2 regions of the Streptomyces sp. NPDC031225 genome follow, and region 2 is predicted to be linked to the other one. Evidence: riboswitches for the same ligand, from Rfam matches in the RefSeq annotation. Region 2 holds a riboswitch; the other holds the start of a gene.
The links. A riboswitch is a leader RNA that binds a small molecule or an ion and turns the genes downstream of it on or off. The one in region 2 is predicted to bind glycine.
Positions count from the first base shown of each region.

Region 1: linked by a shared signal. The riboswitch ahead of gcvP (aminomethyl-transferring glycine dehydrogenase) and the one ahead of gcvT (glycine cleavage system aminomethyltransferase GcvT) in region 2 are both predicted to bind glycine.

Region 1 covers NZ_JBVIHJ010000017.1:9,087-12,482, reverse strand. Annotated here, with positions in the region: gene gcvP (aminomethyl-transferring glycine dehydrogenase) at 1-1,446, opposite strand, end outside; glycine riboswitch at 1,510-1,624, opposite strand; glycine riboswitch at 1,625-1,720, opposite strand; gene ACZ48Z_RS27020 (PRC-barrel domain-containing protein) at 1,844-2,221, shown strand; gene ACZ48Z_RS27015 (DNA polymerase IV) at 2,239-3,396, opposite strand, start outside.
Region 2 covers NZ_JBVIHJ010000010.1:216,673-220,068, reverse strand. Annotated here, with positions in the region: gene glyA (serine hydroxymethyltransferase) at 1-138, opposite strand, end outside; gene gcvH (glycine cleavage system protein GcvH) at 154-531, opposite strand; gene gcvT (glycine cleavage system aminomethyltransferase GcvT) at 710-1,828, opposite strand; glycine riboswitch at 1,881-1,983, opposite strand; glycine riboswitch at 1,984-2,081, opposite strand; gene ACZ48Z_RS19370 (AAA family ATPase) at 2,265-2,939, shown strand; gene ACZ48Z_RS19365 (enhanced serine sensitivity protein SseB) at 3,037-3,396, shown strand, end outside.

The sequences.
Region 1 (3,396 bases), on a different contig from region 2:
CTGGTGGAAGACGGGATGGGTGAGGAAGTCATCGGTGCGCAGCAGCGCGTCCGGCAGCGCCTCCTCGGTGGCCGCGTCCAGCACCTCGATGTCGGCCTCGACCCCGAACGCACCCCACACCGCGGCGAGTTGGGCCCGCAATGTGGTCTCATCGCAGGCGATGGAGACATGGTCGGCGTCGACGAGGTGGAGGTTGACGCCGTTCTGCCGTGCCGCGGAGACGACCTCGGCGGCCTTCGCGGGCACCCGCACGGTGAGCGTGTCGAAATAGGAACCGTGCACGACCTCGACCCCGCCGGCCGTGAGACCCGCGGCGAGGATGTTCGCGTACCGGTGCGTCCGGCGTGCGATCCCCCTGAGTCCCTCGGGCCCGTGGTAGACGGCGTACATCCCGGCCATCACCGCGAGCAGCACCTGGGCGGTGCAGATGTTGCTGGTCGCCTTCTCCCGGCGGATGTGCTGCTCACGCGTCTGCAGCGCGAGCCGGTAGGCCTTGTTCCCGTCGGCGTCCACGGACACGCCCACGAGCCGCCCGGGCAGGCTCCGCGCGAACTTCTCCCGCACGGCCATGTATCCGGCGTGCGGCCCGCCGAACCCCATCGGCACACCGAACCGCTGTGTGGTCCCGACCGCGATGTCCGCCCCGAGCTCACCCGGCGACCGCAGCAGGGTCAGCGCGAGCAGATCGGCGGCGACGGTCACGAGCGCGCCGAGCTCATGGGCCTGGTCGACGACCGCCTTGATGTCGCGTACGGCCCCGGAGGCGCCGGGGTACTGGAGGAGCACCCCGTTGATCTCCCGCTCGGCGAGCTCGGCCGGGATTCCGTCGCTGAGGTCGGCGACCACGACCTCGACTCCGGTCGGCTCCGCCCGGGTCCGGATCACGGCGATGGTCTGCGGCAGCGCGTCGGCGTCGACGAGGAAGATCCCCTTCTTGTTCTTCCCCATCCGGCGGGACAGTGCCAGGGCCTCGGCCGCGGCGGTCCCCTCGTCGAGCAGCGAGGCACCGGAGGTCGGCAGCCCGGTGAGGTCGGCGACCATGGTCTGGAAGTTGAGCAGGGCCTCGAGGCGCCCCTGCGAGATCTCCGGCTGATAGGGCGTGTAGGCCGTGTACCAGGCCGGGTTCTCCATGACGTTGCGCAGGATGACGGGCGGCGTGAAGGTCCCGTAGTACCCGAGCCCGATCATGGAGTCGAGCACCTGGTTCCGGTCGGCCAGCGACCGCAGTTCGGCCAGCACCTCGGCTTCGGTGCGCGCTCCGGGCAGCTCCAGGGCATCGGCGTTCTTGATCACATCCGGCACCGCGGCGGCGGTGAGTTCGTCCAGCGAGCCGTAGCCGACCTGGGCGAGCATCTTGGCCTGAGCCCCGTGGTCGGGGCCGATGTGACGCTGCTCGAAGGGGATTCCCTGCTCGAGCGTGGAGAGCGGAATGCGATGGGCGGTCATTGCGGAGGCCTCCTGGTCTGACGCGACCTTCGAGGGGTACACCCCGGCACGGGTACCCCGACGGCCTCCCCCTCTGTCATCTCAACCTGAGAGCTTCACCAGACCGCCCGAGAGCAGTCGGCTTTCACCGTCGGTGAGAGCGGAAGCCGTCGACACCCGCCCTGCTTTCCAGAGTGACCTCGCCCGTGCGGTACGTGAGCCTGAGAGATTCCGGGGAGGATTTGCTCCTTCGGCGCCTCCGATGATGTCTGGAGGACTCTCCCGCACGGTGTCGACAGCCGCCTGCAACACTACCAGCGAGGTCAACGCCCGAGCTTTCGAGTGGCCGCACACCCCGATGTGCTCTTTCGTAGTGCTTACGACCGCTTCGGATGAGGTGCGACCAAGTGGAGGGCCCGTGCAGACCGACATCGATCCGCGCAACCTGATCGGCCGCAAGGCGTTCGACCGCAACGGCACCAAGATCGGCAGTGTTGACGAGGTCTACCTGGACGACGCGACCGGCGTGCCCGAGTGGGCGGCCATACGCACCGGCCTCTTCTCCCGGGACGCCTTCGTCCCCCTTGGACCGAGCGAAGTGATCGAAGGCACACTCCACGTCCCCTTCGACCGCAGGCTCATCAAGGAAGCCCCCGACTTCGGCGTGGGCCGGCACCTCTCCCCCGAGCAGGAACTCCAGCTCTACCACCACTACGGCCTCGACACGGCCCCACCGCCGTCGTTCCCGGACCGGGACTTCGGCAAGCTGGCGGGCACGGAGGAAGCCGACGCCTGAGGCACCTTCCGGCCCGCTCACCCGCCGACCAACCCGTCACGGGTGATCCGGTGCGGACCCGCCGCCTCCACCAACGGCAACGGCTCGGCCGGCTCCAACGCAGGATCCTCGACCCGGAACGTCCGCACCCGCCCCGGCTCCGAATCCGGCGTCTCGAACCGCACGGTCACCCTCCCCAGCCCGCTCCCCTGCACCCACCCGTGCCCGTACTCGGCATGCCGCACATCGTGACCGGCGACCCACCTCCGCCCGACCGCCACCTCCCGCTCCTCCGCAGGCGTGTCATCAGCCGCCTCCTCGACGGTGTCCTCCCCGCGCTCCTCCATGGCCTGAGCGAACAGGTCCTCCTGCGTGAAGTCCGCCAGCCCGCTCACCCCCACCCCCAGCAGCCGCACACCCCCCGTGGAGTCCACGCCCTCCAGCAACCGCAGGGCGGCCTCCCGCACCACCGCGGGATCGTCCGTGGGCCCCCGCAGGGTCTCGGACCGCGTCAGCGTCGAGAAGTCGTACCGCCGCACCTTCAACACGATGGTGCGTCCCGACAGCCCGGCCGCCCGCAGTCGCCGCACACACCGGTCGGCCAGCCGCTGCACCTCCAGCCCCACCCGGACCCGGTCATGGATGTCCACGTCGTACGTGTCCTCCACCGACACCGACTTCGTCTCCCGCGCCGCCACCACGGCCCGCTCGTCCCGGGCCAGCGCCATCGCGTACAGCCCGTGCCCGTGCGCCTTCCCCAGCAGCCGTACGAGCTCGTCCTCCCCCGCCTCCACGATCTCGTCGACCGTATGGATACCGGCCCGCCGCAGGTGGTCACCCGTGGCCGGCCCCACCCCCGGCAGCGTCCGCACCGACATCGGCCCCAGCAGCGCCCGCTCGGTCCCCGGTTCGATCACCACCAGCCCGTCCGGCTTGGCCTGCTCGGAGGCGATCTTCGCGAGCATCTTGGACGCGGCGAGCCCCACGGACCCCGTCAGGCCGGTGCCGGCCCGTATGTCGGCCCGCAGCTTCGCACCGGCCAGCCGCGCCGACCGGTCGTCCCAGGCCGTGCCCCCGGCCTCCAGGTCCACGAACGCCTCGTCCAGGCTCAGCGGCTCCACCAGCGGCGACAGCTCCCGCAGCAGCCCCATCACCTGCTCGCTGATCGACCGGTAGAAGTCGAAGCGCGGCACGAG
Region 2 (3,396 bases):
GACCGCGAGCGGTGCGAAGTTCTCGGACGCGATCATTTCGAGGGTGGACTGCTGGCGGTTCAGCTCGGCGTCGACCGCGGCGGCGATCTCCGGGTCGAGTTCGTGCAGGGGCGTGTTCAGTGCGGACGTCACGGTCATCGGGTGTGCAGCTCCTCAGCCGGCGGAAAAGGCGGTGTACTCGTCGGCGGAGAGGAGGTCGGCGGGCTCCTCCGTGACGCGTACCTTGAACAGCCAGCCGCCCTCGAAGGGGGCGGAGTTCACCAGCGACGGGTCGTTGACGACGTCCTCGTTGACCTCGGTGACCTCACCGGCCACCGGGGAGTACAGGTCGCTGACCGACTTGGTGGACTCCAGCTCGCCGCAGGTCTCGCCCGCGGTCACCGTGGCGCCGACCTCCGGGAGCTGAACGAAGACGACATCGCCGAGCGCGTTGGCCGCGTGCTCCGTGATGCCGACCGTCGAGACGCCGTCCTCGGCGCCCGACAGCCACTCGTGCTCCTTGCTGTAACGCAGCTGCTGGGGGTTGCTCATGGCCTGAATTCTCCTGTACGCGGGGGAGTGCTGGTGGATGGGGGTCCTGCGGAAGGCGTGCGTGAGCAGCGACTATGTGCTCAGCATCACCTACGGCGACCATGTCCGGCCGCCTGTTTCCGGGCGCCTGCTCAAGCCTTTGCTTCCGGCGCCTGCTTGCGACGCCTGCTTCCGGCGCTTACTTCTGACGCTTGTAGAACGGCAGCGCCACGACCTCGTACGCCTCGTGGCTGCCCCGGATGTCCACACCGACACCGGCCGTGCCCGGCGTCGCGTGCGCGGCGTCGACGTACGCGATGGCGATCGGCCTGCCCAGCGTGGGGGAGGGGGCGCCGGAGGTGACCTCGCCGATCACCTGGCCGCCCGCGACGACGGCGTACCCGGCACGCGGCACCCGACGGCCCTCGGCGACCAGGCCGACGAGGACGCGCGGGGGGTTCTCGGCGGCACGCGAGGCGGCCTTCCCAAGGGCCTCGCGCCCGACGAAGTCCCCCTCCTTCTCGAACTTCACGACCCGGCCGAGCCCGGCGTCGAAGGGGGTCAGCTCCCGCGAGAGCTCGTGCCCGTACAGCGGCATGCCCGCTTCCAGGCGCAGGGTGTCCCGGCAGGACAGTCCGCAGGGGACCAGGCCCACACCCTCGCCGGCCTTGGTCAGCGCCTGCCACAGCTCGACCGCGTGCTCCGGCTTCACGAACAGCTCGAAGCCGTCCTCGCCGGTGTACCCGGTGCGCGCGATCAGCGCGGGGACCCCGGCGACCGTGCCCGGCAGACCGGCGTAGTACTTCAGCCCGTCGAGGTCGGCGTCGGTCAGGGACGCGAGGATGCCCGGCGACTCCGGTCCCTGGACGGCGATCAGCGCGTACGCGTCCCGGTCGTCGCGCACCTCGGCGTCGAAGCCGGCCGCGCGCTCGGTCAGCGCGTCCAGGACGACCTGGGCGTTGGAGGCGTTGGCGACCACCATGAACTCGGTCTCGGCGAGCCGGTAGACGATCAGGTCGTCCAGGATGCCGCCGTCGGCCTGGCAGATCATGGTGTAGCGGGCCCGGCCGACACCGACGGACCCGATGTTGCCGACGAGGGCGAAGTCCAGAAGGGCGGCCGCGGCCGGCCCGCTCACGGTGATCTCCCCCATGTGGGATAGGTCGAAGAGCCCGGCCTTCGTGCGCACCGCGTTGTGTTCGTCGCGCTCGGAGCCGTACCGCAGGGGCATGTCCCAGCCGGCGAAGTCGGTCATCGTCGCGCCGAGCGAGCGATGCAGGGCATCGAGGGCGGTGTGACGGGGTTCAGAACTGCTCATCGGACGGTCGTCTCCAGGGATCCCAGGACATGGGTGTGACGGGCGAGGTGATTCCTCCCCATCTGTCATCGGAACCTGAGAGGTTCGCCATGAGGAACATGGCTTGCACCGTGGGTGGAGCCGCCTTCGAGTGGCGGCCCGCTTTTCAGATGTGCCTCGCCCGCGCGGTAACGGGGGCCTGAGAGATTCAAGGGAGGGACTTGCTCCTTCGGCGCCCGGGTACACGTACCCAGGACTCTCCCGCGCGGATTCAAGCGGCCGGTATGCAGTTGGCGCGGACATCATTGCACGCATCGCGGGCGGGCGGCAGGGCCGCACCCGGCCCCTCCCTTTGTAACTGGCTTGTGGCGGTACGCGTACAGAATCACGGGAGATCATCCATTACCTTCTCTTTACGCTCGGTGGGGAGGGGAGACCCTGACCCCGGAGGAGGACGATGACGGTGAACAGGACCACCGCGTACGCGACGACCACGGGCCTGGCGCTGCCCAAGCAGCCCGCTGCCCCGGCCGTCGAGGCCCGCGGCACGCGCCCGGCGCCGGTCGTCCGTGACCTGCGCGACCGCCTGGGACACAGCCCGCACGCCCTGCTCTTCGGCCCCGGGGACCTCGTCGTCATCACCGGCCTGCCCGGCAGCGGCAAGTCCACCCTGATGAAGCGTGCGGTCAGCGGGACACGCATCGACTCCCAGGACACCCGCGACCGCTGGGACGACCGGCTCTCCTCCTTCCTGCCGTACGCCGTCTACCGCCCCCTGGTCCGGCTCGCGCACTACGCCGGGCTGCGCCGCGCCCTGCGCTCCGGCGAGGGAGTCGTCGTGCACGACTGCGGGACGCAGACCTGGGTGCGCGGCTGGCTGGCCCGCGAGGCCCGCCGCCGGGGCGGCGCCCTGCACCTGCTGCTCCTCGACGTCACGGCGGACGCCGCGCTGGAGGGTCAGCGCGAACGCGGCCGGGGTGTCTCGCGGTACGCCTTCCTGCGCCACCGGGGCGCGGCCGCCCGTCTGATCCGTGCCGTGGAGCGGGGCGACCTGCCGCCGGGCTGCGCGTCGGCAGTGCTGGTCGACCGGGCGGCGGCGGACGTCCTGCGGCGGATCGGCTTCAGCGGCTGAAGTAGGAGAGAACCTTTTCCGGGCCGGTCCGGCTTCCGCCGTACCCGCTAGCCTTTCAGCCGTATCAGTACTGGGTTCACAGCAGGCGGTCAGACAGATGGATTTCCCGGCGGATCTCCCCGCGGACTTCTCGGAGTTCCCGGCACAGACGGCACACCCCCATCCGCACGGCGGATGGCCGGGCAACGAACTGGAGGAGGTGCTCTCCGCCTCCCTCGGCATGCCCTCGGCAGGTGCCCGGATCATCGAGGTGCTCGGCCGCAGCTTCGTCTGGATCCCCCTGCCGAACGGCGGGGGCCCGCACAGCGGCCCCCTCGACCTGCCCACTCTGGAGATCGGGGGCCAGGCGTTCGTCCCGGTCTTCAGCTCCGAGGAGCAGTTCCGCCAGGTCGTCGGCAGTCATCTGTCGTGCACCATCGCCCCTGCGGTCGAGTTCGCCCGTGGCCTGCCCCCGCAC